DNA from 2 places in the Enterobacter wuhouensis genome. Region 2 is predicted to be linked to the other one. Evidence: predicted binding sites of a transcription regulator. Region 2 holds the regulator's gene; the other holds the start of a gene.

Region 1 (6,079 bases), 420 kb from region 2:
GCCGCTGAACTGATCGTTGAACTGGTAGCTTGCGCCGCCGAAGGTCAGGCTTTTCAGACCGCTGTCGTGGCGGTCGTCGCTTTTACGCTGCTCGTCGGTGAAGTAACCGGCGTTCACTTCCAGCCCGTCGATCTCTTTCGAGGTCAGCAGGGTGCCGGTGTAGCTTTCAAACAGCAGGCGGGAGCTGTCGGCAGTAACGATTGGCAGCTCGGGACGCTGGTTCCCGTAGCTCAGCAAGGTATTGGAGATGCGCATTTTGGCCGTCGCGCCAAACTTCGCCAGAGCGGATTTTGCCCGGCCGTCGTCTTCCTGCTTAAAGAAGTCGATGCCGCCCGCGCCGCTCTTGCCGCGGCCGCCGTCCAGACGCACGCCGTACTGCGCGATACCGTCCACGCCAAAACCCACCAGCCCTTCGGTATAGCCGGATGCAAACGTGGCGACGATGCCCTGACCCCATTCGGCTTTATCCTGCTGGCCCTGATGGTAATCACGGCTGATATACGCATTGCGTAAAAACAGGTCTAAATGGCTGTCGTCGATAAAACCCTGGCTGTCGGATTGCTGGCTTGCAGCGGCAGGTAATGCGGCGAATAAACTTAAAGCAATTAACGATAATTCTTTTTTCACGGAGGGAACGTCTCTGTATGGATATATTAATTTGAATGACTGCGCGTTTGATAATTACCGGAAAGGTTAACGATTGCAATAATTATGTGACCAGACGTTTCAGAGGATGGGCCAGATTTGGCGGGGCTTGCGGGGGTATTATCGATATGTGCTGTTAAGTTGGCAATTCATGCGAAATAAAAGGGAGGCAACTCTGCCTCCCCATAATATTATTTAATTCCGTCTGCGGCCATTCGGTCGCGAATATGCTGCGCGCGTTCAACCGAGGCCGGGTGATCGTCAAACATGGAGCTTTGACGACCCTCTTCCAGCTTGGCCAGTTTTTCAAAGCTGGTGGCTAAACCGGATGGATTAATGCCGCGTTTGCGCAACAGATCGTAGGAGTAATCATCTGCCTCAGATTCCTGACGCTGGGAGAACTGGGAGTTGACCAGCTTCTCGCCCATGTCGCCGATCTGGGACTGGGACAGGCTGCCGACGATGCCGCCCGCAGAGGCCGCCGCCGCACGAACGGCGTTGGTGCCCAGCGCAACCTGCATGCCTTTCTTCACGTGGCCGAGCGCGACGTGGCCCATTTCGTGGCCGATGACCGCTTCAACTTCGTTGTCGGTCATCATGTCCATCAGCCCGCTGTAGACGCGGATACAGCCATTCGCCATCGCGAAGGCGTTCACGTCTTTCGCCACGTACACCTTGTAGTTTACCGGCTGGCCGTTGATGTTATCGCCCAGCGCGGAAGCAATCTTATTCAGACGCTGCGTATAGGTACTGTTTGCCGGGGCGAGTGTAGCTTTGGCATCCATATCTTTACAGGCCTGATCGCTGAGCGTTTTAACCTGCTCGTCGCTCAGGGAATACGCCTGGAAGGCTTCTGCACCAGACGACATCAGGCCATTAGAATCCATGTTCTGACAGCCGCTCAGCAGGAGCGTCGTACCCAGGGCCAGCACTATTGCACGCATTTTCATGATGTTGCTTCCGTACTCGTTAATCTGAATAAAATCCGAAAAGTGCACCGTCAGCGAAGCCGGTGTCGGGCTAAGTATAAGGAATATCGACAGGGGCGAGCGAGGAGATTGCGCAACATGCGAGCATGATCCAGAGATTTCTTAACACGCAAAAGAATGCTCCATGTACATGACTTGCGGCTTGGGTTACATTGTTGGCACTTTTTTCCGGCGTAGCCCAAAACGCGCTGTCGTCAAGGGCATGGCCTTTAACAGTCCGATCTGGAGTTAAAATGTCCTCACGTAAAGAGCTTGCTAATGCTATTCGTGCGCTGAGCATGGACGCAGTACAGAAAGCCAAATCCGGCCACCCAGGGGCCCCTATGGGTATGGCTGATATCGCCGAAGTCCTGTGGCGTGATTTCCTGAACCACAACCCGCAGAACCCGTCATGGGCTGACCGTGACCGCTTCGTGCTGTCCAACGGCCACGGCTCTATGCTGATCTATAGCCTGCTGCACCTCACCGGCTACGACCTGCCAATCGAAGAGCTGAAAAACTTCCGTCAGCTGCACTCCAAAACTCCAGGTCACCCGGAAGTGGGTTACACCGCGGGCGTAGAAACCACCACCGGCCCGCTGGGTCAGGGTATTGCTAACGCAGTAGGTATGGCGATTGCTGAGAAGACCCTTGCGGCACAGTTCAACCGCCCTGGTCACGACATCGTTGACCACTTCACCTACGCGTTCATGGGCGACGGCTGCATGATGGAAGGCATTTCTCACGAAGTGTGCTCCCTGGCAGGTACCCTGAAGCTGGGCAAACTGGTTGCGTTCTATGACGACAACGGTATCTCCATCGACGGTCACGTTGAAGGCTGGTTCACTGACGACACCGCAGCACGTTTCGAAGCCTACGGCTGGCACGTTGTGCGTGGCGTTGATGGTCACGATGCTGACTCGATTAAACGTGCAGTAGAAGAAGCGCGTGCGGTAACGGACAAACCTTCTCTGCTGATGTGCAAAACCATCATCGGCTTCGGTTCTCCGAACAAAGCGGGCACCCACGATTCCCACGGTGCGCCGCTGGGCGATGCGGAAATCGCACTGACCCGTGAAGCGCTTGGCTGGAAACACCCTGCGTTTGAAATCCCATCTGACATCTACGCGCAGTGGGATGCAAAAGAAGTGGGCCAGGCGAAAGAAGCGGCCTGGAACGAGAAATTCGCTGCCTATGCGAAAGCGTTCCCACAGGAAGCGGCTGAATTCACCCGTCGTATGAAAGGCGACATGCCGTCTGACTTCGACGCGAAAGCGAACGAGTTCATCGCTAAGCTGCAGGCGAACCCGTCTAAAATCGCCAGCCGTAAAGCGTCTCAGAATGCGATTGAAGCGTTTGGTCCTCTGCTGCCTGAATTCCTCGGTGGCTCCGCTGACCTCGCGCCTTCTAACCTGACTATCTGGTCTGGTTCTAAAGCGATCAACGAAGACACTGCCGGTAACTACATCCATTACGGCGTACGTGAATTCGGTATGACCGCGATTGCCAACGGTATCTCCCTGCACGGCGGTTTCCTGCCGTACACCTCTACCTTCCTGATGTTCGTTGAATACGCTCGTAACGCCGTGCGTATGGCTGCGCTGATGAAACAGCGTCAGGTGATGGTCTACACCCACGACTCCATCGGTCTGGGCGAAGATGGCCCAACTCACCAGCCGGTAGAGCAGGTGGCTTCCCTGCGCGTGACCCCGAACATGAGCACATGGCGTCCATGTGACCAGGTTGAATCCGCGGTGGCGTGGAAATACGGCGTTGAGCGTCAGGACGGCCCAACCGCACTGATCCTCTCCCGTCAGAACCTGGCGCAGCAGGAGCGTACGCCAGAGCAGCTGGCGAACATCGCCCGCGGCGGTTACGTGCTGAAAGATTGCGATGGTCAGCCTGAGCTGATCTTCATCGCCACCGGTTCTGAAGTTGAGCTGGCCGTAGCGGCGTGGGAAAAACTGACTGCCGAAGGCGTTAAGGCGCGCGTGGTGTCCATGCCGTCTACCGACGCGTTCGACAAGCAGGATGCCGCGTACCGTGAAACCGTACTGCCTAAAGCGGTTTCCGCTCGCGTGGCGGTGGAAGCAGGTATCGCTGACTACTGGTTCAAATACGTGGGCCTGAACGGCGCTATCGTCGGCATGACCACCTTCGGTGAATCTGCTCCTGCAGAGCTGCTGTTCGAAGAGTTCGGCTTCACCGTTGAGAACGTTGTCGCTAAGGCGAAAGAACTGCTGTAATCGTTTGTCCGGTGCGGGCTGATGCCCTCACCCCGACCCTCTCCCACGGGGAGAGGGAGTATAAAGTAGGCCGGGTAAGCGCTAGCGCGCCACCCGGCTTTTTTGCAGGCATTATTCCATCAAAAATGTGACGCAAGTCATATAGCTGGCTTATTGGTCTGGGCAGAGATTCCTTTTATTCCCCGATTCGCTTATTCTTGCTGAAGCGTTTCAGTCGATTAAATGTTCGACAATTGACCAATCAATCGCAGTTTGTGACAGCAAAGATTCCCCTTCGGGCGTCGCTGGATTACTCTTTCAGCCACCTCAAACTCAGGGATAGCTTTGCAGGAGATCTATGACCGTACGCGTAGCGATTAATGGCTTCGGTCGCATCGGGCGCAACGTGGTTCGTGCTTTATATGAATCCGGGCGTCGTGCGGAAATAACCGTGGTGGCAATCAATGAACTGGCGGATGCTGCGGGCATGGCGCATTTGTTGAAATATGACACCAGCCACGGCCGCTTTGCCTGGGACGTTCGCCAGGAAAGAGAGCAGCTGTTTGTCGGCGATGATGCTATTCGCGTGCTGCATGAAAGCAGCATTGAAGGGCTACCCTGGCGTGAACTGGGCGTGGATGTGGTGCTTGACTGTACCGGCGTGTACGGCAATCGGGAACACGGCGAAGCGCATCTGTCCGCTGGCGCGAAAAAAGTCCTGTTCTCCCATCCCGGCAGCAACGACCTCGACGCCACCGTCGTGTTTGGCGTTAACCAGCACGAGCTGCAGCCTGAGCACCGCATTGTCTCCAACGCCTCCTGCACCACCAACTGCATTATTCCGGTCATCAAACTGTTAGACGATGCGTATGGCATTGAATCCGGCACCGTGACCACGATTCACTCCGCCATGCACGATCAGCAGGTCATCGACGCTTATCATCCGGACCTGCGACGCACTCGCGCGGCGAGCCAGTCGATTATTCCGGTAGATACTAAACTGGCTGCGGGGATCACCCGTATTTTCCCGCAGTTTAACGACCGTTTTGAGGCCATTGCCGTACGTGTCCCGACGATTAACGTGACCGCAATCGATCTCAGCGTGACGGTGAAAAAACCTGTAAAAGCCTGTGAAGTCAACCTGTTGCTGCAAAAAGCGGCACAGGGTGCATTTCATGGTATAGTTGACTATACGGAATTACCGTTGGTCTCAGTAGATTTTAACCACGACCCGCACAGCGCCATCGTCGATGGCACGCAAACGAGAGTCAGTGGCGCACACCTCATCAAGACGCTGGTTTGGTGTGATAACGAATGGGGCTTTGCTAACCGAATGCTCGACACCACGTTAGCAATGGCCGCTCAAGGTTTCAGGTAGGACGCATTGTGCGTCTGCAAAACTTTAAGAATCAACGAGAGGATTCACCATGTCTGTAATTAAGATGACCGATCTGGATCTGGCAGGTAAACGCGTTTTCATCCGTGCCGATCTGAACGTACCGGTTAAAGATGGCAAAGTGACCAGCGACGCGCGTATTCGTGCATCTCTGCCAACCATCGAACTGGCTCTGAAGCAGGGCGCTAAAGTGATGGTGACCTCCCACCTGGGTCGTCCAACTGAAGGCGAGTACAACGAAGAGTTCTCTCTGCTGCCGGTTGTTAATTACCTGAAAGACAAACTGTCCAGCCCGGTTCGCCTGGTGAAAGATTACCTGGACGGCGTAGAAGTCGCTGCCGGTGAACTGGTTGTTCTGGAAAACGTTCGCTTCAACAAAGGCGAAAAGAAAGACGACGAAGCGCTGTCTAAAAAATACGCTGCCCTGTGCGACGTATTCGTAATGGATGCATTCGGTACGGCTCACCGCGCGCAGGCCTCTACCCACGGTATCGGTAAATTTGCAGACGTTGCTTGTGCAGGCCCTCTGCTGGCTGACGAACTGGAAGCGCTGGGTAAAGCACTGAAAGAACCTGCTCGTCCAATGGTGGCTATCGTTGGTGGTTCTAAAGTTTCTACCAAACTGACCGTTCTGGATTCCCTGTCAAAAATCGCTGACCAGCTGATCGTAGGCGGTGGTATCGCGAACACCTTCGTTGCCGCTCAGGGCCACAACGTGGGTAAATCCCTGTACGAAGCAGACCTGGTTGACGAAGCGAAACGCCTGCTGACCACCTGTGATATCCCGGTCCCAACCGACGTTCGCGTAGCGACCGAGTTCTCCGAAACCGCAACCGCGACCCTGA
Region 2 (6,079 bases):
CAGCCAGACCATGCCGCCGAAGGCAATCAGGCAGCCAATCAGGGTATCGACCAGGCGGGCAATAATGAATTGATCGCCGTTGAGCGTGAGCAGCTGCAGGGTGTACACCGCCGTAACCGTAAAGCCCACCGTCGCCCAGCCGTAGTTTTTGCGGATGATGAGATAGCTCACCATCGTAATCGCCAGCATCCCGACCAGCGTATACCCTTCCGGCACGTGGAAATGCAGCGTCGCCCCCGCAATAATCAGCCCGGCCATCGTGCCGCCAGCCCGGTGGAAAATACGCACGCGCGTGGCGCCATAGCCGTTCTGCGTCACGAACAGCACGGTCATTAAGATCCAGTAGGGTTTCGGCAGATGCAGCGCCATACCCATCAGGCTGGCGATGCTGAGCATGACGCTTATCCGCGCGGCGTTGCGCAGGGCGGCGGATTTCAGCGACAGGTAGCTTTTGAGGGCGGGCAGCAGCGGCAGACGCTTCTGTTTATCCGCCATCAGGTCGCGAGGATAAAGCGGGCGCTGGGTACGCAATACGCGGGCGATGCGGCTGAAGTGCCAGGCGGCAAACTGGCCGACCGGGTTATCCGGGTGCTGACGCGCAATTTTTTCCAGCGCGCCGAGCGGTTTGTCCATGTTAAAGCGCGTCGGGTAGCGGTGATAGAGAATATCGTCGGCCAGCACCCGCAGGCGCGCCGACACGGTCTGGGCGTTCCAGCGGATCACCGCTTCGGCGTGGCTGCGCTCGACCAGCTTTTGCACCTCCTGCGGATGGTGCAGGCTCACGGAGATATGCTCCTGCAGATCCAGCCCCACCTGGAAGGTGCGCAGCAGCCGCTTGTACTCGTGGTTTTTATTGGCGGCGAGCATGTGCAGCTGCTGATAGCACTGGCTGATCAGGTCGACCACCTTTTGCTGGCGCGCCAGCAGCGGCGGAAGGGATTTCTCCGGATCGGTGTGCTGGGTCAGCAGGGTATATTTGGCTTCACAGTAATCCGCCAGCTGCACGTAGAGCAGGCTCAGGGATTCACGCAGCGGCTGCTCCCGCCACAGCCAGAACCAGAACCAGTTAAACAGCCCGTACCACAGCGTGCCGAGGGCGTAGATGAGCAGCGGTTCCCATATCGGCATATTCCCCGCGAGGCTCAGGGTGAATATGGCGGCAATCAGCGAGGCGGGCAGCAGGCGCGCGTGAAGCGAACTGATCTCCGCCGTTACGCCGAGCGTCATCGCCAGCACGGTCAGGATCAGCGGGAGCGGAATATCACGGGCGAGCAGGAGCTGTACGGCAAGGCTACAGCCGGCAAACAGGCAGCCGCCGATAATCAGGCGCTTGAAAAAGCGTTTATGCGGCGTGTCCAAACCGGCGATGTTGCAGCAGGCGGGCACGAGGGAAAACAGCAGGCCTTGCTGAAGATGTCCGAGGATCAGGCCCACGGCCACGGGAAGGCACAACACCAACGTTTGTCGCAGTGCGTAGTTAACTTCCGGGTGATAAATCAGCCTGCGCCACATGGGGAATAGAGACAAAAACGGCGTGCCACCCTGAGATGGCACGCCGTTTGACCGAATTAACGGGTTCCGTAAACCACGATGGTTTTACCGTGCGCGGAGATCAGGTTCTGATCTTCCAGCATTTTCAGAATACGGCCTACTGTTTCACGGGAACAACCGACGATCTGACCGATTTCCTGACGGGTAATTTTAATTTGCATGCCGTCCGGGTGGGTCATTGCGTCTGGCTGTTTCGCCAGGTTCAGCAGGGTCTGTGCGATACGACCGGTCACGTCCAGGAACGCCAGGTTACCGACTTTTTCAGAGGTGACCTGCAGGCGACGCGCCATCTGGGAAGAGAGACGCATCAGGATGTCAGGATTAACCTGAATCAGCTGACGGAACTTCTTGTAAGAAATTTCAGCCACTTCACATGCTGTCTTTGCACGAACCCAGGCGCTACGTTCCTGGCCTTCTTCAAACAGGCCCAGTTCGCCGATGAAATCGCCCTGGTTCAGATAAGAAAGGATCATCTCTTTCCCTTCTTCATCTTTGATCAGCACTGCCACCGAGCCTTTAACGATGTAATACAACGTCTCGGCTTTTTCACCCTGGTGAATCAGAGTGCTTTTCGATGGGTACTTATGAATGTGGCAATGAGACAAGAACCATTCGAGAGTCGGGTCTGTTTGCGGTTTGCCAAGCACCATGCGCTGTTATCCTCTGTTATAAGCTGTCACCAGAGTCATAAGATGCATCCGGACTCTGGGGTTGCAATCGAATTCTTACCCATACCCTGGGAAGTCGGCTGTCGTAATTTTCGCAGCCAGTAAAGTTTGATGTCCTCTGCATACATGTGTAACGTCAATGTATTACTGTAGCATCCAGAGTGTTTTAGCATAGCTTTTGCCGCGTGTCTCCTGGTGTCTCGCTTCAGCATGATGCAGGTCGCCTTCCGTTGCGAGAAATGTAACGCGCGCGTAATCTGTCACCAAAAATGCAACGTTGGAGTTAATGAATATGCAAGCGCGTGTGAAATGGGTTGAAGGTTTAACGTTCCTGGGCGAATCCGCTTCCGGGCACCAGATTTTGATGGACGGTAACTCCGGCGACAAGGCCCCAAGCCCGATGGAAATGGTGCTGATGGCGGCGGGTGGATGCAGCGCGATTGACGTGGTGTCGATTCTGCAAAAAGGCCGTCACGATGTGACCGACTGCGAAGTGAAGCTCACGTCAGAACGTCGCGAAGAGGCGCCACGCCTGTTCACGCATATTAATCTGCACTTTATCGTGACCGGTAAAGAGCTGAAAGATGCCGCGGTATCACGCGCCGTAGACCTTTCTGCGGAAAAATACTGCTCTGTGGCGTTAATGCTGGAGAAAGCGGTAAAAATCACCCATTCGTATGAGGTGATCGAGGCTTAATCTTTTGGCGGGTGGCGCTTCGCTGACCCGCCCTACAAAAGCACGACCGTAGGCCCGGTAAGCGCAGCGCCACCGGGCAAAACAACTCACGCGATCTGCTTCCCTTCCATCAGTCGCTGGACCAGCGGCGTCATAATTAACTCCATCGCCAGCCCCATTTTTCCGCCCGGCACCACCAGCGTATTCATGTGGGAAATGAACGAGCCCTGCAGCATCGCCAGCAGCCAGGGATAATCGATGCCTTCCAGATTGCGGAAGTGGATCACCACAAAACTCTCATCCAGAGACGGGATGGTTTTCGCCGCAAACGGGTTGGAGGTGTCCACCGTCGGCACGCGCTGGAAGTTGATATGGGTACGCGAGAACTGTGGCGTCAGGAAGTTGATGTAATCTTCCATAGATCGCACCACCGAATCCATCACCGCCTCGCGCGAATGGCCGCGCTCGCTGATGTCGCGCGTCAGCTTCTGGATCCATTCCAGGTTAACGATCGGCACCACGCCCACCAGCAGATCCACGTGGCGCGCCACGTCGTGCTGGTTGGTCACCACGCCGCCGTGCAGCCCTTCGTAAAACAGCACGTCGGTGGGTTCCGGCAGCGGCTGCCACGGGGTAAACGTCCCCGGCACCTGGTTCCAGGGAACCGCTTCGTCGTAGGTGTGCAGGTATTTGCGGGATTGTCCTTTGCCGGTCTGACCGTATTCTCTGAAGGTCTGCTCTAGCAGGCCGAAATCATTGGCATCGGGGCCAAAGTAGCTGATGTGTTTACCGAGATCCCGCGCTTTACGGATGGCCATGTCCATTTCAGGGCGCGTGTAGCGGTGAAAGCTGTCGCCCTCAACCTCTGCCGCCTGTAAGTTCAGCTGTGCGAAAATTTTGCGAAAGGCAAGGCTGGTGGTGGTGGTTCCCGCCCCGCTCGAACCCGTGACGGCAATAACCGGATGTCTGGCAGACATAGCAACTCCCTGACTGGAAAGGTTTACAGATCAGCCGTGAAACGCGTTGCGGGGCATGATATTGACCGTCTCATGCAGTTCAGACCATACCAGCACCACGTCGCCGCTTTTAAGCTGGCGTTTTACATCGCTGACCTTTTGTTCAAGAGAACGTTCATGTTCACCATAATCGGTGCCCTCTCGTAATACAAAGCTTTCAATCAGATTATCGAGCGTTTCGGGAGGCAGATCCTGCCAGGGAATAATCATTTTTTACCGTCCAGAAATGAGGTGAGCCAGTCAGGAATGCGGGTTTCCAGCCACATTTTCGGGCGTCGCAGCGTACCGCCGACAAATCCCACGTGGCCGCCATGCTCGGTCAGCTGATAGTGAACGTTTTCAGGCAAAAATTCCTGGGCCGGAATGGAGTGGTGGTCCATAAACGGATCGTCTTTGGCATGGATGATCAGCGTCGGCTGGGTGATTTTGCTGAGCAGCGGCATTGCGCTGCACTGGCGATAATAGTCAATCGCATCGGCAAATCCGTGAATTTTAGCGGTGATCAGATCGTCGAATTCACGAATGCGGCGCACCTTTTTCAGCTGGCGAAGGCTAACGGGTAAGGTGTCCGGGTAGGCCTTCAGCTTACGCGCCGCGTTGGCCTTCAGCAGGTTGAGCAGGTAGCGCTGATAAACCCGTGAAAAGCCTTTTTCCATATGGTAGCTGCACTGCTCCAGCATGAAAGGCGCAGAGACGATAACGGCGGCATCCAGCGGCACCGTTTCACCCTCTTTCGCCAGCAGGCAGGCCAGCATATTGCCGCCCAGCGAATAGCCCACCGCCGCCGTCGGCACCGTTCCATAGTTCTCTCTCAGCCAGTGTAAGAACCAGGTGCCATCTTCGGTTTCACCCGAATGATAAATGCGCTTCTGGCGATTCGGCTCGCCGCTGCAGCCGCGAAAATGCATCACCACGCCAAGCCAGCCGCGCGCCTTTGCCGCCTCGATGAGGCCATGCGCGTAAGGGCTGTGCAGGCTGCCTTCCAGACCGTGAAACACCACCAGCCGGGGCTTATGCCTGGCCAGCTCCGGCGCTTCGCTCCAGGCGAGATCCAAAAAGTCACCGTCCGGCAAATCCAGGCGCTGCCAGTGTGGGGTGAACTGAACCTTGCGGCGGATCAGGCGCGGCAGCATGGTTTGCAGATGGCAGTTAGCCAGGCCGCGCATGGGCACGAATTCTGCGCTGTCGTCGGCAGCAATCTCAAAGTCTGACGGGATGATTTGGGTCATAACGGCGATGCTAATTATTGTCTGTTATTTACGATACCTTCCGAATTGTACCCCGTTTAGCCTGGATTTCCGAAACATGAACTGATCCCGATCACAAATCTTTACCTTGATTATTACTCTCAGGCTAATGATTGCGCTCTATGCTTAATTGATGCCTTTCTCACCAGAGCGCACACTTTACTCAACGTTAAGCAAATCAAAATGATTAGCTGAATCAGGAGGTTAATAATGTTATCTGGGCAAACACCCACCCGGCAATGGAACACTCGACGCAGCGAAAAAGCGCGTCGTCTGGCGTCCGTACCGGTGCAGGGCAAGGTACTGCCAACCGGCGATCTTGTCGCTATGCTGGAAAAACTGATCGCACCGGGCGACAAGGTCGTTCTGGAAGGTAACAACCAGAAGCAGGCCGATTTCCTTTCCCGCTCGCTCGCCGAGGTGAATCCGCAAATCGTTCACGATCTGCATATGATCATGCCGAGCGTGGGCCGCAGCGAGCATCTGGATATCTTCGAAAAAGGCATCGCCCGCAAGCTGGACTTCTCCTTCTCCGGCACGCAAAGCCTGCGCATTTCGCAGCTGCTGGAAGACGGTCAGCTCGAAATCGGTGCGATCCACACTTACATCGAACTTTACTCACGCCTCTACGTCGACCTCTCGCCCAACGTGGCGCTGATTGCCGGTTTTAAAGCGGACCGCAAAGGTAACCTCTACACCGGGGCAAGTACCGAAGATACCCCGGCGCTGGTGGAAGCCGCCGCGTTCCACGACGGCATCGTCATCGCACAGGTGAACGAGCTGGTGGACGACGAATGCGATCTGCCGCGCGTCGACATTCCGGGCTCCTGGATCGATTACGTGGTCGTTGCGGATAAGCCGTTCTTTATCGAACCGCTGTTCACCCGCGACCCGCGCCTGATCAAGCAGGAGCATATCCTG

What was found. Region 2 encodes CRP, which controls carbon source genes, mostly activating them, when cyclic AMP is high. Its sites were predicted from a motif close to ATGTGANNNNNNTCACAT; they were not measured.
Region 1: epd (erythrose-4-phosphate dehydrogenase) is a predicted target of CRP. The motif match lies at 3,985-4,002, and genes of this name have one in related genera.

The regions. Positions count from the first base shown of each region.
Region 1 covers NZ_CP142124.1:3,968,174-3,974,252, reverse strand. Annotated here, with positions in the region: gene VPX56_RS18870 (OprD family outer membrane porin) at 1-627, opposite strand, end outside; gene loiP (metalloprotease LoiP) at 837-1,595, opposite strand; gene tkt (transketolase) at 1,868-3,859, shown strand; gene epd (erythrose-4-phosphate dehydrogenase) at 4,197-5,216, shown strand; gene pgk (phosphoglycerate kinase) at 5,266-6,079, shown strand, end outside.
Region 2 covers NZ_CP142124.1:4,389,271-4,395,349, reverse strand. Annotated here, with positions in the region: gene VPX56_RS21045 (YccS/YhfK family putative transporter) at 1-1,512, opposite strand, end outside; gene crp (cAMP-activated global transcriptional regulator CRP) at 1,569-2,201, opposite strand; gene VPX56_RS21035 (OsmC family protein) at 2,512-2,916, shown strand; gene VPX56_RS21030 (phosphoribulokinase) at 3,003-3,872, opposite strand; gene VPX56_RS21025 (YheU family protein) at 3,903-4,121, opposite strand; gene VPX56_RS21020 (hydrolase) at 4,118-5,140, opposite strand; gene mdcA (malonate decarboxylase subunit alpha) at 5,369-6,079, shown strand, end outside.